4 regions of the Xenorhabdus sp. SGI 60 genome follow, and region 2 is predicted to be linked to each of the others. Evidence: predicted binding sites of a transcription regulator. Region 2 holds the regulator's gene; each other region holds the start of a gene.

What was found. The regulator Fur, encoded in region 2, represses iron uptake genes when iron is present. The targets are predictions, from matches to a motif close to ATAATAATGAGAACNACTATCAA.
Region 1: a site for Fur is predicted at 4,534-4,556, ahead of sodA (superoxide dismutase [Mn]). Genes of this name have one in related genera too.
Region 3: a site for Fur is predicted at 3,409-3,431, ahead of ACSJJG_RS09045 (TonB-dependent hemoglobin/transferrin/lactoferrin family receptor). Genes of this name have one in related genera too.
Region 4: a site for Fur is predicted at 4,554-4,576, ahead of feoA (ferrous iron transporter A). Genes of this name have one in related genera too.

The regions. Positions count from the first base shown of each region.
Region 1 covers NZ_CP196860.1:44,924-50,858, reverse strand. Annotated here, with positions in the region: gene dam (adenine-specific DNA-methyltransferase) at 1-472, shown strand, start outside; gene rpe (ribulose-phosphate 3-epimerase) at 531-1,205, shown strand; gene ACSJJG_RS00220 (phosphoglycolate phosphatase) at 1,205-1,927, shown strand; gene trpS (tryptophan--tRNA ligase) at 1,932-2,966, shown strand; gene yiiM (6-hydroxyaminopurine reductase) at 3,027-3,698, opposite strand; gene sodA (superoxide dismutase [Mn]) at 3,828-4,454, opposite strand; gene acs (acetate--CoA ligase) at 4,835-5,935, shown strand, end outside.
Region 2 covers NZ_CP196860.1:2,803,828-2,809,762, forward strand. Annotated here, with positions in the region: gene ACSJJG_RS12850 (type I secretion system permease/ATPase) at 1-139, shown strand, start outside; gene ybfE (LexA regulated protein) at 393-683, shown strand; gene fldA (flavodoxin FldA) at 858-1,391, shown strand; gene fur (ferric iron uptake transcriptional regulator) at 1,578-2,027, shown strand; gene ACSJJG_RS12870 (beta-N-acetylhexosaminidase) at 2,172-4,877, opposite strand; gene glnS (glutamine--tRNA ligase) at 5,098-5,935, opposite strand, start outside.
Region 3 covers NZ_CP196860.1:1,880,864-1,886,798, forward strand. Annotated here, with positions in the region: gene ACSJJG_RS09035 (heme/hemin ABC transporter substrate-binding protein) at 1-78, opposite strand, end outside; gene ACSJJG_RS09040 (hemin-degrading factor) at 75-1,148, opposite strand; gene ACSJJG_RS09045 (TonB-dependent hemoglobin/transferrin/lactoferrin family receptor) at 1,224-3,263, opposite strand; gene ACSJJG_RS09050 (3-deoxy-7-phosphoheptulonate synthase) at 3,559-4,605, opposite strand; gene ppsR (posphoenolpyruvate synthetase regulatory kinase/phosphorylase PpsR) at 4,763-5,626, opposite strand; gene ppsA (phosphoenolpyruvate synthase) at 5,817-5,935, shown strand, end outside.
Region 4 covers NZ_CP196860.1:130,320-136,254, reverse strand. Annotated here, with positions in the region: gene ACSJJG_RS00620 (histidine kinase dimerization/phospho-acceptor domain-containing protein) at 1-304, opposite strand, end outside; gene ompR (osmolarity response regulator transcription factor OmpR) at 301-1,020, opposite strand; gene greB (transcription elongation factor GreB) at 1,120-1,602, opposite strand; gene ACSJJG_RS00605 (Tex family protein) at 1,877-4,213, shown strand; gene feoA (ferrous iron transporter A) at 4,606-4,833, shown strand; gene feoB (Fe(2+) transporter permease subunit FeoB) at 4,908-5,935, shown strand, end outside.

The DNA.
Region 1 (5,935 bases), 2.8 Mb from region 2:
CCACTGCTATAACGGCCTTTGTCGCTATAATTCACGAGGTGAATTTAACGTTCCTTTTGGGCGCTATAAAAAGCCTTATTTTCCTGAAGATGAGCTTTACTGGTTTGCTGAAAAGTCCCAAAAGGCAACTTTCATCTGCCAACATTACGAAATAGCATTGAATAATGCTTCAACGGGTTCAGTGGTTTATTGTGATCCTCCGTATGCCCCACTTTCGGCTACGGCCAATTTTACCGCTTACCATACAAATAGCTTTAACCTTCTCGATCAGGAAAAGCTAGCAAATATCGCCTATTATATCTCGTCTCAAAAAGGCATTCCGGTACTCATATCTAACCATGACACACCGATGACACGAGAATGGTATCATCAGGCTTCCCTTTACATTGTTAAAGCCCGCCGGACAATCAGCAGAAATATTCTTGCCCGCAGTAAAGTTGATGAACTTTTGGCGTTATACTGCCAGAAGTGATTGAGGTTTCCAGTCCCTGAAATAACAGGGATAAAACAATGAATTGGAGAAGATAACAATGAAGAAAGACTTTCTGATTGCCCCATCCATTCTATCCGCAGATTTTGCCCGATTAGGTGAAGATACCGCTAAGGTTCTGGCAGCAGGCGCTGATGTTGTGCACTTTGATGTCATGGATAACCATTACGTGCCAAATTTGACGATTGGTCCAATGGTCTGCCAGGCACTGCGCGACTATGGCATTACTGCGCCAATTGATGTTCACTTAATGGTAAAACCGGTTGATCGCATTATTCCTGATTTTGCCAAGGCTGGTGCAACCTATATTACTTTCCATCCTGAAGCGAGTGAGCATGTCGATCGCACACTGCAACTTATCAAGGAACATGGCTGCAAAGCGGGTTTGGTCTTCAACCCAGCAACCCCGCTTAGCTATCTTGATTATGTATTGGATAAATTGGATGTAATCCTGCTGATGTCTGTTAACCCAGGTTTCGGTGGTCAGTCTTTCATTCCAGAAACACTGAAAAAATTGCATCAGGTACGCAAAATCATTGATGACAGCGGATACGATATCCATCTTGAAGTTGATGGTGGTATCAAACCCAATAATATTGCTGAGGCGGCTCAAGCTGGCGCAGATATGTTCGTTGCCGGTTCTGCTATTTTCAGTCAGCCAGATTATAAAGCAGTTATTGATGAGATGCGCCGCGAATTATCGAAGGTAGCATAATGAAAAATGACGTCGTAAAAGGAATTCGTGCCATTGCATTTGATTTGGATGGCACACTGGTGGACAGTGCCGGTGGTCTGGCAGATGCTTTGGATCAGGCTTTGATGGCCAAAGGCTTACCCGCTGCGGGCAAAGAACACGTCACCGTCTGGATAGGCAATGGTGCTGATGTCATGGTTGAACGCGCATTAAAGTGGGCTGGAGCAGAACTGTCTGCCGAATTGCATAGCGAAACACGCAAGCTGTTTGATAAATTTTATGAAACCAGTGTAACCACAGGCAGCCAACTGTTTCCCCAGGTAAAAGAGACGTTGGCAGAACTGGCAAAATACCATTTGCCGATGGCGATTGTTACGAACAAACCAACCCCTTTTATTGCTCCATTACTGGAATCATTAGGTATCAGTGAATACTTTTCATTAATACTGGGCGGTGACGATGTTAAAGAGAAAAAGCCTCATCCCGCACCACTCTATCTAACAATGGGTATGTTTGGTTTGCATAAAGAAGAATTGCTTTTTGTTGGCGATTCCCGTAATGATATTTTGGCGGCACAAGCCGCTGGTTGCCCGTGTATTGGCTTAACCTATGGATATAACTATGGAGAGTCGATAGCATCAAGCCACCCAAATTATGTATTGGACCATTTTTCGGATTTACTCCCAATTATTGGACTATCCACTTTGAACCCATTATCCAGTCTGAAAATACAGGAAGCTTAATAAAATGAATGAACCCACTGCAATGAAACCAAACTCCCAAAAACCTATTGTATTCAGCGGCGCACAACCCTCCGGTGAATTGACCATCGGTAACTATATGGGGGCGTTACGTCAGTGGGTTAAAATGCAAGATGAATACGATTGCATCTATTGCATCGTTAACCAGCATGCCATTACTGTGCGTCAAGATCCCAATGAACTGAAAAAACGCACGCTGGATACGCTGGCACTTTACCTTGCCTGTGGTATTGATCCAAAGAAAAGCACCATCTTCGTTCAGTCACATGTTCCACAACATTCTCAGTTAAGCTGGGTGCTGAATTGCTACACTTATTTCGGTGAACTTAGCCGCATGACTCAGTTCAAGGATAAATCAGCCCGTCATGCAGAAAATATCAATGCGGGCCTGTTTGATTATCCGGTTCTAATGGCTGCTGATATTTTGCTTTATCAGGCTAATCAGATCCCTGTGGGTATTGACCAGAAGCAACACCTTGAATTAACCCGTGATTTGGCGCTGCGGTTTAACGCTTTATACGGCGATATTTTCACTGTTCCAGAGCCATTCATTCCAACAGGTGGCGCCCGCGTAATGTCATTGCAAGATCCGAGCAAGAAAATGTCGAAGTCGGATGATAACCGCAATAACGTCATTGCCCTGCTGGAAGACCCTAAATCTGTCGCCAAGAAAATTAAACGTGCGGTTACCGATTCTGACGAGCCACCTTGCGTACGTTATGATCAGGAAAACAAACCCGGCGTTTCCAACTTACTGGATATCCTCGCGGGTGTAACAGGTAAAACTATTCCTGAATTAGAAACCGAGTTTGCAGGTAAAATGTACGGTCATTTGAAAGGAGCCGTCGCAGAGGCTGTAAGTGAAATGCTGACAGGCTTACAGGAACGTTTCCATCATTTCCGTAACGATGAAGCTTTACTTAACCAAATCATGGCAGAAGGTGCGGCAAAGGCTCAGGCTCGTGCCCAGGCAACCTTGGATAAAGTCTATGAAGCGGTAGGTTTGATAGCTCATCCGTAACAGACGACCTTATATGAATGCCAAAGGGTATCCCATTTCCCCCTTTGGCATATAGATTCCTTAATGACCAAATAAACGACGATTAAAATTCTCGATTTTTCCATGCAATATGCGCTTTTGCATCGTTAGATTCCAACTGGCAGACAGCCCAGCAGCCCCCATTAAACGACGAAACAGCTCTTCATCAAATGGATTATGAAAAGCAATGGAAATGGCTTCCTTAACAGAAACATCGCTATTACGGCTTAACAGTTTTATCGGTTCACCAGCATTAACCAAACCCGGAGAGATAACACGATATAACCAACCACAACGCCCATTATTTTGCATTATCGCAGCAAACTCACTGATGTTTGTAATAAAATTGAGTTTATAACAAGGAGAGCGTGGTTGAGTTACTTGAATCAGAGCTTCATCCCATTGGAAAATATCACCAATATAGACATTATCTTCTGTCATTCCTTCTGTGGATATATTCTCACCAAACAAGGGAGAGACAAATAATTCCATCAATTCAGGAAATTGCCTTTTCCAAAATAGGTAGTGCTCTCTTGGATAATGGCAAAGCGCACGATCAACTCCACCATGAAAACGAGTTTCCGCTTGTTCATCGCCTTCTAACCCAAGAGAGGTTAGCTGTAGACGACCATTCACCACCAGTTTATTGATCGCACTGAAACCCAGTGTTTCTGACGATGATATTTTTCCTCTATATATTTGTGGATAATACATTCTTTATTCCCTCTCAATGAGCTGGTGAAGATGAACACGTATTATCCTGGCATAATAGCCAAGATTACAGGCAATAAAAATGCTGGTCACAGCGATGGCCAGCATTCTTGTGAAAAACTAATTAGAAGATTATTTCGTTTTTTCTTCGTAACGTTTCGCCGCTTCATCCCAGTTTACTACATGCCAAAATGCTTTGATGTAATCAGGGCGACGATTCTGATATTTCAGGTAATAAGCATGTTCCCATACATCCAGACCCACAATCGGGTAACCAGAAGCACCGGCTATTTCTTCACCCATTAGTGGGCTATCCTGATTGGCTGTTGAAACAACTGCGAGTTTGCCATCTTCTTTCAGTACCAACCAAGCCCAGCCAGAACCAAAGCGAGTTGCGGCCGCTTGTTCAAATTTTTCCTTGAAACTGTCGATACTGCCAAAATCACGCTCAATCGCGGTTTTCAAGGCACCATCCAATACTGTGCCTAATTTTAAACCCTTCCAAAACAGGCTATGGTTTGAGTGACCACCCGCATTGTTGCGAATAAAAGTGCGTTTATCGGCTGGAATTTTATCAAGCTGCTGAATGAGATCATTAATATCAAGTTTGCTTAATTCTGGGAAGGTTTCCAGAGCAGTATTCGTATTAGTAACATATGTCTGATGGTGTTTAGTATGGTGAATTTCCATCGTTTGTTTATCGAAATGAGGCTCTAGCGCATCATAGGAGTAAGGTAGAGAAGGCAATGAATGGCTCATATCATATCTCCAGTTGTTTAGAATTTAGAATATATAAAGCTCACACCTTGTGAACAGCATGATTATTATAGTGAATTGAACAATAATGAAAATGATTATCAATTCCATAATATCGCTATGGTTTTCTTTATACACTCACATTTCATGCCTCTTCATAGATAAAAATATCAATAATTAACTTAAATAACAGAATATAAATCCAATAAAAATAATAAACTCATTACTTAGCATTGCTTAAATCTACAGCATTAAATGATCATTCCATAAAATTCATTCTCTTTATTGCGTGATCTTCCGCGCAAAAAAGAAACAAAAATTCTTCTTACACTTTAGTTAACCTTGTTTTGACATAGTATTAACAATTGCAAGGAGATAAAAATATGACTCAAATAATCAAGCATCTTATTCCTGCTGATATTGCAGATACGGCCCTGATAAGCAAGCAACAGTACCTACATGACTATCAAAGGTCATTGCAAGACCCAGAGGGCTTCTGGGGTGAAAAAGGTAAAGTAGTTGACTGGATTAAGCCTTACACCAAGGTCAAAAATACCTCTTTCGATCCTGGGCATATCAGCATCCGCTGGTTTGAAGATGGCACCCTGAACTTAAGTGCCAACTGTCTTGATCGCCATTTGCAAGAGCGTGGTGATCAAACCGCCATTATATGGGAAGGAGATAATCCCGCAGAATCCCGCCATGTTACCTATCGAGAATTACATCATGACGTCTGCCAATTTGCTAATGTGTTGAAAAAACTGGGGATCAAAAAAGGCGATATTGTTGCTATCTATATGCCAATGGTGCCAGAAGCCGCCGTCGCAATGTTGGCCTGTGCCCGTATCGGAGCGATCCATTCCGTAATTTTTGGTGGTTTCTCTCCTGATGCCATCGCAGGCCGAGTTATCGATTCCAACGCTAAACTCATGGTTACCGCAGATGAAGGCTTGCGAGCGGGCCGCACAATCCCGTTGAAAAAAAATGTCGATGAGGCTCTGAACCATTCTGACGTTACTAGTGTAACTAATGTGGTTGTTTTCAGACGTACCGGAAATACCAAAAACTGGAATAACAATCGTGATTTATGGTGGCATGAACTGACCGAGAGTGTGAGTGCTGAGTGTCCTGCTGAAGAAATAGGTGCCGAAGATCCATTATTCATTCTTTATACTTCAGGCTCTACAGGTAAACCTAAAGGTGTCCTGCATACGACTGGTGGTTATTTAGTCTACGCATCTTTAACGTTTAAATACACGTTTGATTATCGACCAGGGGAGATTTACTGGTGTACAGCCGACATAGGCTGGGTAACAGGGCATAGCTACCTGCTATATGGGCCTTTGTCTTGTGGTGCCACGACGTTAATGTTTGAAGGTGTCCCCAACTATCCCGATGTTAACCGTCTTTGTCAGGTGGTTGATAAGCATAAAGTTAATATTCTTTATACTGCGCCAACCGCCATCAGGGCATTGATGGCCGAA
Region 2 (5,935 bases):
TCACCGACTAAATACTATCCGCCATGCCGATAAGATTTTCGTTTTAGATTTAGGAAAAATAGCTGAATCAGGTTCACATGATGCTCTGGTACAGCAAAATGGCTTATATGCACAACTTTGGTATCAACAAACAAAGTGATGACTGAAAAAGAAATTTATTGAAAATATGAGACTTGTTTCGCTTTAGAATTCATTTCATTATGAAGCAAGTCTCTCTCACCACTCACTAAGAACAGTAACCCGACTATCATTCGGGTCAGGGGTTCATCCTAAATGTAAATGTCGTTTGAGCCATTCCAACAATCTCTCTCATCAACTAGTAGCGACACGCGTCCAGCTAAGGTATTATTGCCCGCTATATTATTGGTACACGCCCATTATCAATTGAATTTATGGCAAAAGAACAAACTGATCGCACCACACTGGATTTGTTCGCAGATGAACGCAGGCCCGGGCGACCTAAAACAAATCCGCTGTCCAGGGATGAACAGCTTAGGATCAATAAACGCAACCAGTTGCGACGAGATAAAGTCAGAGGATTGCGTCGAGTGGAACTCAAACTTAATGAAGATGCCGTTGATGCACTAAACCATCTGGCAAAACAGCGCAACATTAGCCGCAGTGAATTGATTGAACAAATGTTATTAGCCCAACTGACAGAAAAAAATCACCTTGCCGACTAACGGCTTTTATTAAACACAATGAAGCGGTGTCACCACACAAATCTGACAGATTTGTCATGGATGTTTGGTCAAAATAACGCTTTTCATGTTACTGAAACTGACATTTTTCTAGCTGATTTCAGCGTGATGTGTATAGATTTAATACACAAATAAAACAAGAGGTTAACCCATTTTATGGCAATAATAGGTATATTCTTCGGCAGCGATACAGGCAACACAGAGAACATCGCCAAAATGATCCAAGAAAAATTGGGCGGTGCTGATGTTGCTGAAGTCCACGATATTGCCAAAAGCAGCAAAGAAGACATTGAAGCCTTCGATATCTTGTTGCTTGGCATCCCAACCTGGTATTACGGCGAAGCCCAGTGTGACTGGGATGATTTCTTCCCAACACTGGAAGAGATCAATTTCGAAGGAAAACTGGTTGCTTTGTTCGGCTGTGGTGATCAGGAAGATTATGCAGAGTACTTCTGTGATGCTATGGGTACCATTCGTGATATTATCGAACCTCGTGGTGCCATTATTGTGGGCCACTGGCCAACCGAAGGATATCACTTTGAAGCCTCTAAGGGCATGGTCGACGATAACCACTTTATTGGATTGGCCATTGATGAAGATCGTCAACCAGAATTGACGGATGAGCGCGTTGAAAGCTGGGTACAACAGATCAAGGCTGAAATGAGTCTGTCAGAGATTCTAGGCGCTTAATAAGAAGAGAAAAGCCCTTTCAGGCAGGATTATTCTTGCATAATGTGTCATGATATATGAATAGGCATGGTTTTCATTTTTAATATCCATGCCTATAATCAGCAACGTGAAACAGAATCATGATTCCCTCACGATACCCCCAAGTATCATAAGTACACTTAACTCAAGTTACAGGACTGAATCCGCATGACCGACAACAATAAAGCATTGAAAAATGCTGGACTTAAAGTAACACTTCCACGACTGAAAATTCTGGAAGTGCTACAGGACCCAGAATGCCATCATGTCAGTGCGGAGGATCTCTACAAAAAACTGATTGATATCGGTGAAGAGATTGGCCTCGCCACTGTCTATCGTGTGTTGAACCAGTTCGATGATGCTGGCATTGTCACACGCCACAATTTTGAAGGCGGCAAATCGGTTTTTGAACTCACCCAGCAGCAACATCATGACCATCTGATTTGTCTCGACTGCGGTAAGGTCATTGAATTTAGTGATGAATTCATTGAAGAGCGTCAGAAAAACATCGCTGAACGCTATGGAATTAAGCTTTCAAACCACAGTCTTTATTTATATGGTCACTGTGCTGATGGTGATTGCCGCAAAGAAAGCTCGCTTCATGATGCAAAAGCATGATAAACAAGCGCTGACAATAAAGTAATTCGCTCCACTATTTATTCATCTGAATTTATTCATCTGAATAAGCAACCTGCCGAATAATTATCAAGCTAATCGGCAGGTTGCTTTATCAATTTATTGCCCTCATACCTCAAAGAATCGTTAGAATTTAACTTCATCTATGCGGCTAAAACGGTTTCCATCAGTACTGACAGAACGAATTTTCACATTGCCGCTGACATGAGGCCGCTGTCTGTCATTATAATCCTGCCATGTTTTTCCATTATCCAATGAGTATTGAATAACCACCCCCGGTAATGCGATATTCGCTTCCAGTGTTCCTGAAACAATTCTGCCGCCAGGTACAGGCAAACGATAGAAAATTTTCGCTCTATCCAGTTTAGCCAGTTCTCGCTGCCCTATCAGATTGGCAAAGCGTTCCCAGTCTTGTTGCAGGAGAGCCGTATCAACATAATGCGTTATTCCGCCTTTATATTCCCTGCCATGCTGATAATTCTGCTCCCACTCCGCCTGATGCCATGCCCGTTCCGCCAGCGGCAGTAAGCGTGGATAGATCATATATTCCATTTGTTCATCGGTACGCACGGTTTCACTCCACGATTGCCCCGACATACCATAAGCCCCCGGCCAGCGTTTATTACTATGGGTATTAAAGTAATTGCCATCACGATCCATCGAGGTTTCAGCATTTTGTGGCATATTGTTCGGGGCAAAGCTGAAAATTTTCGCCTCATCATTAAAGCGGGTCGCCCAATAGTAGCCCCGCTCTTTCGGATGAACTTCATATGGCATATCCAGATAGATATAATCAGGGCTGGAAACCACAACTTGATAGCCCTTATTCGCCCAGTCATTGGCAGAATCATAACCTCCCCAATACAGGGTATCCCAAAAGTTCACCGCAACATGTTTAGTGGCGAAATCTTTTGCCGATTTGGCATGTTTCAGGCCATCCTGCCATGCCTGCATGGTGCTGATACCATGGTTATTGACGATTTTGCTAACTTCAATGGCAAAGTAGCTGGCAAGTTCATCAACCTCTTTAATGACACCTTGCGCTATCATTTTCTGACAAGCCTGAGATTTTGCCCACGGCTTGTTTTCAATTTTCTGGTTGATAATCCCCTTATCTGGCACAATCACTCCATCTTTATCCTGATATCCAGCGCCCAAACGAATATTTTTCGCCTCATCCCCACCAAAATGCCATGTATTTAACGGCAGACCGGCCTCGTTATGCATGGCAACAATTTCGCTAATCACTTTATCGACAAACCGCTTTGAAGAGTCCATGCACGGGTTAAGATAACTGTGGCGATCATAGAATTGCACGGAAGTTGTATTCGAGGTATCTGTCGGATCAAGCAGACGATACTCATTGGCTTCCTGCTTTTTGCCTTGTGCCATAAGTCTCTTATAACGCGCTTCCATCGACATCACTGCGGCACGAGCATGGGCAGGTATATCAATTTCTGGGATCACTTCTATCTGGCGGGCTTTGGCATAATTCAGAATATCAATATAATCCTGACGGCTAAAATAACCACTTCCCATATTGTTGCTATCTGGCCCTGATCCCAATTGCGGCAATAAGCATTGAGTCTCACTCAGATCATGACAACGTTGACTGCCGATTTCTGTCAACTCCGGTAAGCCTGGTATTTCCAAACGCCAGCCTTCATCATCACTCAAATGGAAATGGAACTTGTTCAGCTTATAGTGGGATATTTGATCAAGCAGACGCAGGACAGCTTCTTTACTATGAAAATTTCGTCCAACATCAAGGAACACGCCACGATATTCAAACCGTGGTGCATCTTTTGCCGTCAGTGTCGCAATCTTTGGCGTTCCATTGGCGGGAAGTAAGGAAAACAGTGATTGCAGGCCATAAAATACGCCAGACTGGTCAAATGCGACAATTTGTGTCCCCTTGGTGGTAATTTCCAATGAATACGCACCGTTTACTCGCCAGGGCTTAGTAAATTGGTTTGCGTTGATTTGGGTCGCTATTCGATAACCGTCATCGGTTAAATGAATATCATGGGCGTTGAAACGTTCCCTAATCACTTCAACCGATTCGCCGCTCAACCCTCCTAACTCTAATTTCACTCCACGGGATAAATCCACATCCTGGGAATAAATGGAAAGTTCTTTCGGTGTCGGAATAATCTGCCCTCGCAGCTTATCTTCACTGATTGTTGCCACCTGCTGGTTTTTGGCAAAGCGGTTTTCAGGCGTCATCAGGATATTGTTATCCGTTGTGGTCCGTTTCCACTGTTCACCTTCCAGATCAGATAAAAATTCGCTGATGTTTTCAGTATCGGTATTTGCCAATACTTGAGGCGCAGCATCACCGGAAGTCGCATACCAACGCGGCATAAAATCTGTACTGTAAATCTGCCAATATTCACCAATAATCGGTAGTACGACCTTTTCATTGGCTTTGATGCCTGTAAATTTTTTCGTCGGTTCCAGTTTATGTAAATCACCCGTAATATGAGTAATTTTGTATTGATCATTATCCAGTTTCAGTATTTGGCGAATACTGTGAAAATAGAGCGCCCAATCAGAAGAGTTGATTGCCTGAGCACCATTGCTCAAGATGATGTTGACCCGATTACAAGCCGCCGAATCAGCGCCAAGAATGGCACAATTTGTACCATGTGAACCCGCCTGATTATCAATGATTTTGAAATTGACTTTTAACTGGCTCAGTAAATCCACGATCTGTTGTGATGACATTGGATCCTGCGGCGACATTGCCGGTGTCATTTCTGTATGAGCGCCGCCGATAAATCCAACTGCCGTGATGAATGCTGCCAAGGTACGTAATTTAATAGGTTTCATAAATTACCTCGTCCGAACTTATTATTTTTTCGATGGGTAAATTTTGGGCAAATAGTGTACAAGTTTGATCAGGCAATAACCCTATATAATATGTGACTATAAGGCAATTTTTAATCTTAGCTGAAGGAGTTAATTTTCATTACGCGGCTATCAAGCACAAAAAAGCGTGATTATTTTCACGCTTTTTTGTGTACGGGGTCATATTATCTTGGTGAGATTATTACTCTTGTGAGATTTTTGCCCAAGTATCACGCAGGCCAACCGTACGGTTAAAGACCAGATGCTCAGCACTTGAGAGGCAGCTATCAGCACAGAAATAACCTTCACGCTCAAACTGATAGGTTTTTTCCGGCAATGCATTTCTCAACCCTGGTTCTGCAAATCCCTTACGGATCACCAGAGATCCTGAATTGATCGTAGACAAGAAATCATCTTCTGCCCCTGGGTTCGCCACGCTGAACAGACGGTCATACAGATAGAATTCCGCTGGTACGCCGTGTGCAGCGCTTACCCAGTGAATGACGCCCTTAACTTTGCGACCATCGGCTGGATCTTTATTCAGGGTTTGCTCGTCATACTGGCAATAAATTGTGGTGATATTGCCTTCTGCATCTTTCTCAACCCGTTCTGCTTTAATCACATACGCATTGCGCAGGCGTACTTCTTTACCCAGAACCAAGCGCTTATATTGACGATTTGCTTCTTCGCGGAAATCTGCACGGTCGATGTACAGCTCGCGACTAAACGGTACTTCACGGCTACCCATTTCTGGTTTATTCGGATGGTTAAGCATCGTCAGAATAACTTCACCTTCCGGCATGTTCTCAATCACCAGTTTCACCGGATCAAGCACCGCCATCGCACGCGGTGCATGTTCGTTCAGGTCGTCACGGATACAGGATTCTAATGCTGCCATTTCAACGTTGTTATCCTGCTTAGTCACACCAATACGGCGGCAGAACTCACGGATAGAAGCCGCAGTATAACCACGACGACGTAATCCAGAGATAGTTGGCATACGTGGATCATTCCAACCATCAACGATTTTTTCTGTCACC
Region 3 (5,935 bases), 920 kb from region 2:
ACCAATGGTAACAATGCGTTCAGCAGAGAACACATTGAAAGAGATGGCAAGCATAAATGTTAGAAGCCATTTTTTCATGCTACACAAGTTTCCTGTTCTGGTTGCAGTTTAGGTAAAGCAGCAATTTGTTCACGCCATTGGGCTTGCTCAGGGGTACCTTCAGTGCGTTGGCCGTATAACTGTGCGATTTGGTTGCCATCGGCATCAAACAACTCAAGACTGGTAACGAAACCACAATCGGTTGGTTTACGGGTAACCCAGCTTTCTGCAACGGCACTTTCAATCAGGTGCAGAGTGAAATTGCGATTGAAAATGTTGAGCCATTTCTGGGAAGAGTTTTCTTCCTGATAAGGCATCAGACGTTCCAGTTTACCTGTGAAAATCTGGACACAACCACGGTTTCCGACAAAGATCATGATTTCGTTTTGATCTTGATGGGCAACTTCAACAAGTTGAGTGAGTGCTGAATTATCCACGCGATAAGCCAAATCATCTTTCACTGCGTTGAAAATCTGCTGGCGGTTAAGATTGTGGCGTTTCATCATGATAAAAAACTGATGAACATCCGTCATGGCACGCCATTCTTCATCTAACTGTACTTTCAGTTGTTCCGTAACTTCTGCATGTTCAGGCACGTCTTCCGGTTGAATTTCCAGCGTTGGGTTTTCACTAGTCTGATATTTTTCGATCAGTGCACCCCATGCAACCATATCGGTGTTACTGGTGGCATAGACTTTATGTAACGCATCGCCTTGGTGGTCAAAGAATTGAATGCTGTGACGCACGCCATTCCTGGCGGGTTCAACCAAAGAGAAAACGCTGCTCCAGTGTTCGAAGAATAGACGCAAGTCAAGCTCACGTGGATTAAGGATCAAACCAACATGTGGGCTAAATTTGGTATTTTCGTAGCGGCCAATATGTTCATGAACGGCAAAATCATTACGGGTAATCGCCTTGGTTTCGCCAACTGCTGCCAGTTCTTGAAGCAGGGTAGGAGCGTCAATATTCAAACGTTCTGCGTCGATACCGACACGGCTATGCAATAACTCTCCTTCGCTGACGTTAAGATAAGCCGCCAGATCGCGTGCATATTTAGCTTTGTTTTCTGCCTTGGCTTGTAGGTAACGTTCATAAAGTGACTGATTCACAGTTGCTGGCTCCTTAAAAAACGGTGTTTAAAAACAATTTTATTCTAAAATCGGGATAATAATTTGTTTATTCTTTTACCACTGGTAGCTTACAAACAGTTTGGCATTACGACCATACTGTGGTGCTCCCAGCGATGAGTAGTAGGCTTTATCAAAAGCGTTACCCAGTACAACGGAGGTCGTTAGCCCTTTTAATGTTCCAGTGCCATGATAGCTAACGTAGAAGTCATTGACGCCATAGCCTGCATATTGAGAAACCTTCCGACCGTATTCATCCCTATTGGTGCCATATACTCCTTTAACTTGGGTATGCTGGGTGAATTTACCGATCCATCCAATAGAGAAATCTGTGTCAGATAATGGAATATCTAAAGTGCTGGTTAGGGTATCAGGGCTGAGTGCTCCTATAGATACCCCAGTTTTTTCGTTCTTACCCGTTGTTCGGTTATAAGCAAGGTTCCAGGAGAACCAGTCAGAATCATACGTCATAGAAATATCCCAACCCCAAATTTTAGCTTTTGGAATATTGAAAGATGTCGTAAATCTCCTATCAGGTGTCACAGTGGAAGATATGTAATCTTTTGCCTGAGTATCAAAATAACTGGCTTTAAATTTCAGACCATCATTATTGGTTAAAACATCATCGAAACGTAGTCCGAAGCCATATTCCTGGGTTTCATTACTTTCAGGGCGTAGGTTTGGATTGGGTTTCCAGTAGTTTCCAGGAAAGTGTCTAGAATCGTTATACATTTCGCCCATAGTCGGGGAACGGAATGCCTGGGAATAAGAAGCAAATAGCATTGACCAATCTGTAGGGGTAATACTAATGGCGCCTTTTGATGACCATTTGTCGGCACTGATATCATCATATTTGCTATTTGTGGCTTTGTAATTGTCGTAACGTGTACCCACAATAAATGAAACAGGTAAATCACGCAGGGTCATTTCATCTTGAACCCAGCCAGATGCAAAACGGATATCGGCGTTGGGAAAACCTTCTACAATACGGCTACTTGGTTTTTGTTTTTGTTGATAGGCTTCACCACCATAGGTAAATTGGTGTGCAGCAAAGGCAGTACTTCCCAAATGGGAACGGTTTTCAAGTTTTATACCATAAGTTTCTTGTTTACGGCCTTCAAAGGCCTTGTCTTTGCTTCTGTTATTAATATTTATATCGGAATAATAAATATCTGCTCTGGCATTTAACCAGCTATATTTGGCTGGGTTTAATTGATAAGACAATTGAGCATCACGTTGTGTTGTGGTGCGGTCTAATCGTTCGTTTCCCTTGCCATAGATGGTTTGTGGATTTTTAGGCTCATGTGCCTCATTGCGGTAATAACGCAAGTTGCCGCTGAACTTTTGGTTGTCATCTATTTTCCAGACGCCTTTTACCAACGCATTACCGATGGATTCATCGTTATTTTCTGTTATGCCCTTTCCGAAACGGATATTGCCCGCATCACGGGTGCCAAATGCAACTAAACCATCAAGCTGTTCGGTTTTACCGAATGCAGCTCCCCCAAATCCCAGACTGTGGTCACCGCTCCCTGCGCGGCTAAAAACACGAAAACCCGTATTTTTGCCTTCTTCCAATAAATCAGCGGCATCTACTGTTTGATAGGCAATAACACCACCCAGGGCACCACTGCCATATAATAGTGCTGATGGACCACGGACAACTTCCACCTGCTTAATCAAAGCGGGATCGAGAAATACACCATTGAGGTGTCCGGTATTGCTCCCTTGCCGAATACCATCAACAAGAGTCAAAACCCCTTTTTGGGTATAACCCCGAATACTGATATCTTGTCCATTGGCACGACCAATACCAGCGATATCAACGCCCGGAATATTGCGCAGTAAATCATTTGCGTTGTCTGCAACCTGACTGCTGGCTGAATTGCCTTCAATGACTGTAACCATCATAGGGGCTTCAAAGCTGTCACGTTGGTTGCCAGTGGCGTAGACAGTTACAGTATCTTTGGAAGATTTCTCTTTCTTGGAATGTACTGTTTCCGAAGGTACTGTTGTGGCATACGCAGAAGATAAACTCGCGAAGATGAGTACACTTAATGTAGACAGTTTCAGGTTTAGTGATTTAATTAAAGTCATGCAAGTCAATTTCCATGGTGAAATAGCGTGTTCCTGTGGACACAATTTACTGATATATCACTGTTATTCAGCAGTGGGTTTGTTAGATTTTTTATTGCGTCAGAGTTGACCATCAATGCAATTGATTCATTGAATAACAATTATTCCGATATTGAGAATAATTATCGTTTCAATGGTGGTTAACTTCAAGTTATTTTTTCTATACCTGAAATTTTGAAGTAATATTTTGATTTAAAAAATTTTTTTTCGGATTATTGGCTCCCGAGAGTTGGGGGAGCCAAAATAAGGAAAGGATTCAGGAACGATTTCTCATGGCTTCGTCAAGAATATTGATAAATTCTTCCGTATCTTGCCAGCCGAGGCATGGATCAGTAATAGATTGGCCGTATGTTAACGTTCCTCCCTGGATAACTTTTTGAGTTCCTTCAACCAAAAAGCTTTCAGCCATAACACCAGCAATCGCTGTTGAGCCGGATTGGATCTGTTCACCAATATTTTTTGCTATATCCAATTGACGACGATGAATTTTCTGACAATTAGCGTGGCTGCAATCTACAATCAAACGTTCAGGTAAGTGAAATTCACGTAATTTATGGCAGGTTGCTGCAATATCTTCAGCACTGTAATTCGGTTTTTTCCCACCACGCATAATAATATGTCCATAGGGGTTGCCACTGGTTTGATAAATAGTCATCTGGCCGTTTTTATCTGGAGACAAAAACATATGCCTGGCTCGTACTGCACGTATTGCATCAATAGCGATAAGCGTATTACCATCCGTCCCGTTTTTAAAACCCACTGGGCATGACAAGGCAGAAGCCATTTCCCGGTGAATTTGGCTCTCTGTTGTTCTGGCGCCAATCGCTCCCCAACTGATTAAATCGGCAATGTATTGACCAGTGACCATATCCAGAAATTCTGTCGCCGTCGGGATACCTAATTCATTGATATCAATTAACAGCTTACGGGCAAGGGAGATCCCTCTATTAACCTGGCAAGAGCCGTCCAACATGGGATCTGAAATCAAGCCCTTCCAACCAACAACAGTTCTCGGTTTTTCGAAGTAAGTTCGCATCACGATTTCTAGATTTTGCTGGTATTTTTTGCGTAGGGTGCGTAAGCGAGAGGCATAATTAAGGGCGGCATCAGCATCATGAATGGAGCAGGGACCAATAATGACCAATAGACGTTGATCCTCGCCTGTTAGGATGGATTCAATGCGCTTTCGTGACAATGTCACATTTTGTAAGATTTTGTCTGATATAGGATATTGTTCTGCAAGTGCTTTAGGTGTGATCAGGCTATCAATGCGGTGGGTTCTTAACTCATCTGTTTTGTACATATACTTTCTTTCTCGGATTCTACTTCGTATTGTGACAGAGTCTGGAATAACTGGGGAATCACAATAACTCAACCCCCAGTAAATTCAACAGACAATCATGATATTTACGCGAGAAAGTGTCGTGAATAAATATTGTTAAACATGTTATGTTTTGAAATCAGAACATACGACGTTTTAATCCCATGCTGTCAATAATTTTGGCTGAAATCTCTTCGACAGAATAATTAGTGGTATTCAGGTAATTGATCTTATTTTTTCGAAATAAAGCCTCAACTTCAGCAATTTCAACCCGACATTGTCGTAATGAAGCATAACGGCTATTTTCACGCCGTTCTCCACGGATAGTAGCAAGCCTTTCTGGGCTGATCGTCAGACCAAATAATTTATGCTGAAAGGATTTTAAAGCAGCGGGTAACTGCAAATTATCCATATCATCTGCGGTAAAAGGATAGTTTGCAGCCTGAATACCAAATTGCATGGCAAGATAGAGGCTGGTGGGTGTTTTTCCACACCGAGAGACGCCAAGTATAATGACTTGAGCCTGATCAAGATTACGTAATGAAATACCATCATCATGGGCGAGAGTGTAATCAATGGCAGCAATACGTGCATCATATTGCCCCAGATTTTTTTTCGATAAGCCGTGAGTTCGGTGTAATTCGGGTTTGGGTTCCAGGCCAATTTCTTGCTGTAATGGTGCAACTAATGTTTGAACAATATCCTGACAAAATCCGTTACTGCGGGTAATAATGCTTTTCACTTCATCCGAGATGATGGAATAAAAAACTAATGGTTTGATTTGGGTTTGCTGATATATCGCGTTTATTTGATCTCTGACTTCCTCTGCTCTGGCTTTGCTCGTCACGAAAGGTAAGGTATAGGAAGTAATAGTAATTGGAAATTGGGATAACACAGCATGGCCTAAAATTTCTGCGGTGATTGCCGTTCCATCAGAAATAAAAAATACGCTGCGTTCCAGTATTTCATTTTCCGCTGTTTGGGAAGGATGGATTTCTATCATTGTCTCTCTTCTTTTATCGTTATGCCCTTGGATTTTTTCCAGAATTATACCCGTAAAAAAATAATATTGTTGGGTTGATCGATTCACCTTTCTATATCTGGCAAGACAATGTGCTAGGCTATTTCCTGCTGTGAAGTGCAGCTTTAATTTTCCGATTTGTACCTCCGAATGTAAAAAAGGATAGTTTCTAATGTCCAATAGTGGCCTCACCCCAAGCAATGTGCTCTGGTATAACCAATTAGGTATGAATGACGTTAATCGGGTTGGTGGTAAAAACGCCTCGCTGGGCGAGATGATCACCAATCTGGC
Region 4 (5,935 bases), 2.7 Mb from region 2:
CCCTTTCAGGCACTGAGGAGCCTCTTTTTCCTTTTCCCATGTCGATAACGGCTTTCCGCATAGCTTTCAATGAATGTTTCTGGACAGCGGAATATCGCCCGAACACCATGAACACGGACAATGCCACCGCAAAAACACTGATAAAGAGATAGGGAAATACCGCGTTAAAAGGAAGCGATTCTAATACCACCAGCAGTAAGGTAACCAGAGAGCTGAACAGCAAGCTGCCCAGCACTAAGTACAGGACACGGAAAAACAAAGTACGCAGAGAAAGCCAATACTTTTTTACACTGGGCTTTTTCATACCTTGTTTCCATCAGGAACAAAAACGTATCCCAGCCCCCAAACCGTCTGGATATAACGCGGATGGGCAGGATCTTCTTCAATCAGACGACGCAGACGGGAAATCTGGACATCAATGGAACGCTCCATCGCACCATACTCTCGTCCCCGAGCCAGATTCATCAATTTATCCCGTGATAATGGTTCACGTGGGTAAGAAACCAACACCTTCAACACGGAAAATTCCCCACTGGTCAAAGGTAACAATTCATCTTGATGAAACATTTCACGCGTTCCAAGATCAAGTTTAAATTTCCCAAACTTGATCACCGCATCATCCGGCGTCGGCGCCCCCGGCAATTCTTTCGCCTGTCGCCGCAGGACAGCACGCATACGTGCCAACAATTCACGCGGGTTAAAAGGCTTGGCAAGATAATCATCAGCACCAATTTCAAGCCCCACAATCCGATCAACCTCTTCCCCTTTCGCGGATATCATGATGATCGGGATCGCGTTATGCTGACTTCTCAGCCTTCGACAGATAGACAACCCATCTTCGCCCGGCAACATTAAATCCAGGACAATCAATTGAATGGATTCTCTGGTCAATAAACGATCCATCTGTTCTGCATTTGCTGCGCTACGCACCTGGAACCCCTGTTCGGATAAATAGCGTTCCAGTAACGCCCGCAAGCGCATATCATCATCAACAACAAGGATTTTATAACTCTCTTGCATGTTTCAGCTCCCAAGATACTCCATGCCCGCAACATCCATTACTTTCACAGAAAACCCATAACCCCAATAGAAACTTAACCGTATGTATTTTTAGGAAACTTATGCCAAAGGCTGATAGCTAATTTCCAGTATCCAGTAAGTCACCACGCCATTCGGTGTCATCACTGTGACTTCATCATCAACCTGCTTACCCAGTAATGCCCTCGCCACCGGAGAATCAATGGAGATCCACTTCCTGGCAGGATCGAATTCATCCGGCCCTACCAAACGAAATAGGTGTTCCTCTTCATTCTCGTTTTCAACTTTTACCCATGCCCCAAAAAAGACTTTCCCTTCTTGTCGCGGGTCAGGATCGACAATTTGCAGTACATCAAGTCGCCTGGACAAAAAACGTACTCGGCGGTCAATTTCCCTTAACCTTTTTTTACCATAAATGTACTCTGCATTCTCTGAACGATCCCCCAATGCAGCAGCATCTGAAACAGCTTGGGTGACTTTGGGACGTTCAACTTTCCAGAGATATTTCAATTCCTGATCAAGTACATGCCAGCCCTCTCGGGTAATATAGTGACTCTTGGTCATGAAAAACTCACTTGAGAAAAGAGGATTAATGGCGGAGTACTATATCTTATCAACTTTCATCAACCCAATCCCAATTCAGAAGATATTTGATGAATTCTGCTGCAACATAACCGAAATATCGCGCTAAACTGGAAATTATCGCGTTCAGCACGTATAAATGGAGCCAGTTTGAACCATGCCGATACTGTTTCAGATGAAATTTGATCTTATCCGGCTCTGTCTGCTGATGTCCCTGAATATCTACAGGCCCTAAAGAAGTTGAAGAAAACAGACCATGAATGAATCTTTAAGTCGAATCATTGCCGGTGAGCTACAGGCTCAACCACAGCAAATCCTAGCTGCCATTTCCCTGCTTGATGAGGGAAATACAGTTCCCTTTATCGCCCGTTACCGTAAAGAGGCCACCGGTGGTCTGGATGACACACAGCTCCGCCAACTCGAAAGCCGTCTCGGTTATCTGCGTGAACTGTCCAGCCGCCGTCAGACTATCCTGAAATCCATTGAGGAACAGGGAAAGCTAACTGTTGAGCTGACAGAAGCGATTAACGCGACACTGAGCAAAACTGAGTTGGAAGATCTGTACCTGCCTTATAAACCTAAACGCCGTACCCGTGGACAAACTGCCATTGAAGCCGGATTGGAGCCTCTGGCCGATCTGCTGTGGCAAGATCCACAACAAGAACCAGAACTGGCGGCGGCTGCCTATATCAACGCTGACAAGGGCGTTGCTGATACCAAGGCAGCATTGGATGGCGCCCGCTATATCCTGATGGAACGTTTCGCCGAAGATGCAACCTTGCTGGCGAAGGTCCGTGAATATTTATGGAAAAATGCCCACCTGGTTTCCAAGGTTATCGAGGGTAAAGAGGAAGAAGGTGTTAAATTCAGCGATTACTTCGACCACCACGAAGCCATCGCCACTGTTCCTTCCCATCGTGCCCTTGCTATGTTCCGTGGACGCAATGAAGGCATCCTGCAACTCTCTTTGAATGCGGATCCACAATTTGAGGAAGCACCAAAAGAGAGCCACTGCGAACAAATTATTACCGATCACCTGAACCTGCGCCTGAACAATGCACCGGCTGACAATTGGCGCAAAGCCGTGGTGAGCTGGACATGGCGCATCAAGGTGCTGCTGCATCTGGAAACCGAACTGATGGGTACACTGCGTGAGAAAGCCGAAAACGAGGCCATCAACGTATTCGCCCGTAACCTGAATGACCTGCTGATGGCTGCGCCTGCGGGTATGCGTGCAACAATGGGCCTGGACCCGGGTTTGCGCACAGGCGTAAAAGTCGCCGTTGTTGACGCGACAGGCAAACTGATTGCTACCGATACCATTTATCCGCACACCGGACAGGAAAACAAAGCGGCTGCTATCGTCGCAGCGCTGTGCACCAAACACCAAGTGGAGTTGGTTGCCATTGGCAATGGTACTGCATCCCGTGAAACAGAACGTTTCTTTGTCAACGTGCAAAAACAGTATCCTGACGTCACGGCACAAAAAGTAGTGGTCAGCGAAGCGGGAGCTTCTGTCTATTCCGCCTCTGAATTGGCTGCACTAGAATTCCCTGATTTGGATGTTTCCTTGCGTGGCGCCGTCTCCATTGCCCGCCGCTTGCAAGATCCACTGGCTGAACTGGTGAAAATAGAACCCAAATCCATCGGTGTTGGTCAATATCAACATGATGTTAGCCAGACCCTGCTTGCTAAGAAACTGGATAACGTGGTTGAAGACGGTGTAAATAGCGTCGGTGTTGACCTGAATACGGCCTCTGTTGCCTTGCTGACTCGCGTTGCTGGCCTGACGCGCACTGTTGCCCAAAATATTGTTAACTGGCGCGATGAAAACGGTCGTTTCGACAACCGTAATCAATTATTGAAAGTCAGCCGTCTGGGACCAAAAGCCTTCCTGCAATGTGCGGGCTTCCTGCGCATTAATCAGGGTGATAACCCGCTGGACGCTTCAACGGTTCACCCAGAAGCCTATCCCGTGGTTGAGAAGATCCTGGCAACAACCCAGCAGACACTGCCTGAACTGATGGGCAACCCTGCTAATTTGCGTAACCTGAGCGCCCAAGAGTTCACGACCGAAAAATTTGGCATTCCGACTGTTACCGATATCCTGAAAGAGTTGGAAAAACCGGGTCGCGATCCGCGTCCTGAATTTAAGACCGCCACATTTGCCGATGGGGTTGAAACCATGAACGACCTACAAGCAGGCATGATCTTGGAAGGTACGGTAACTAACGTGACCAATTTTGGTGCATTCGTGGATATCGGTGTCCATCAGGATGGTCTGGTTCATATCTCTTCCTTATCCGATCGCTTTGTGGAAGATCCACACACCATCGTCAAGACAGGTGACATCGTGAAAGTGAAAGTGATGGATGTTGACCTCAACCGCAAGCGTATTGCATTAACCATGCGTCTTGATGAGCAACCAGGCGAAACTCAAGCCCGCCGTAGCGCCCAAGAAGGTAACCGCCAGGATCGCAATAACCGTAACGGTAATGGCAGAAATCGACCTGTTTCGCGTTCAGGTTCTGCGCCTTTAGCCAACAGCGCCATGAGTGATGCATTGGCCGCTGCTTTTAACAAAAAACGTTAATTAATAAAAAACGTTAGATGGCTTAAATGATTTCCTGAACTGGCTCAATTGTGTCAGTTCAGGATCTTAGTTAGTAAATACCAATAAATTATTTATTAAATTAATAATAAAATTGAAATCAATGAGCCTTGTTTATTAAACGGGGCTTATCAATAAAAAATATCCGAATATTCCCCTTCTTGATAAAAATTTATTTTAATAAACATTAATTTGATTAATATCAATTCATTTCCACATTATTCAGGATAAATGGCTAACATCGCAATTGCGTATTATTATCATTAACAACTATAATTCAGAGAAATTACCATACTTTTTTCTTGTGGTTCTTCCATTATTGAGGATAATAATTCTTATAATCACTTATTTTTTCAATTAGAATGGAGATTTATATGGTTCTTATTCCAGAACGTAGATATAAAATTCTGGGATTTTCTCCAAAGATTACCCCAGCTTACCGACAAAAATTATTGTCACTCGGCATGTTACCTGGCTCAACATTTCAGGTCATTCGCTTCGCGCCATTAGGCGATCCAATACAAATCGAAACACGCAGAGTTAACCTTACCCTTCGTAAACAAGACCTGGCATTTCTCATGTTACATGAAGATCTGAATTAGCAAGGCCCTAAGTCAATTTGGTACTGAATATAACTAAGGTACGAAATTCACTTTCCTGATTGGCAGAAAGTATAATGAAACAATTAACCATTGGCCTGATTGGTAATCCCAATGCCGGCAAAACAACGCTTTTTAACCAGCTTACAGGCTCTCACCAACGCGTGGGAAACTGGGCTGGCGTTACCGTAGAACGCAAAACCGGCCACTTTACCACCAATAACCATCAGATCGAACTTGTCGACCTTCCCGGCACTTACTCCCTTACCACCATTTCTGAGCAAACTTCCATTGATGAGCAAATCGCCTGCCACTATATCCTCAGTGGCGAAGCAGATATGCTGATCAACGTTGTTGATGCGTCTAATCTGGAACGTAACCTTTATCTCTCACTGCAATTGATTGAACTGGGTGTTCCCTGCATCATTGCGCTGAACATGCTGGATATCGCCCAAAATCAACGCATCAATATTGATATTCCTGCACTGGAAAAACGCCTTGGCTGTCCGGTCATCCCACTGGTTTCAACCCGTGCCACAGGGATAGATACGCTCAAAAAAGCCATCGACCATTACCCTCAGCATACCCGCCCTGTACAGGTTAATTATCCTGATACGTTATTGCAGGAGATTTCCCACCTTTCCAGCCAGATCGCAGAAAAATTCACCCCACAACAGCGCCGCTGGCTGACTTTACAAGTCCTGGAAGGGGATATTTACAGCCGTGGAGTATCCGGCCTGACTCACGCACAACTGGCTGAAAGCAGCGAACGCTTACAAAAACAACAAATCGAAGAACCTGACCTCATCATTGCAGGCTCACGCTATCAAACCATCAGTGAAATTTGTCTGGCTGTCATTGATACCCGCACAGCCACCCCCAACAAACTGACCCAAGCGTTAGATGCCGTTATTCTGAACCGCTGGTTGGGTCTGCCTATCTTCCTGTTTGTCATGTACCTGATGTTTGTGCTGGCTATCAATATAGGGGGAGCTTTACAGCCTATCTTTGACGGCGCTTCCACCGCCATTTTTATTGATGGAATGCAATGGATTGGTCATACTCTCCATTTCCCGCATTGGTTAACGGTGTTCCTTGCTCAAGG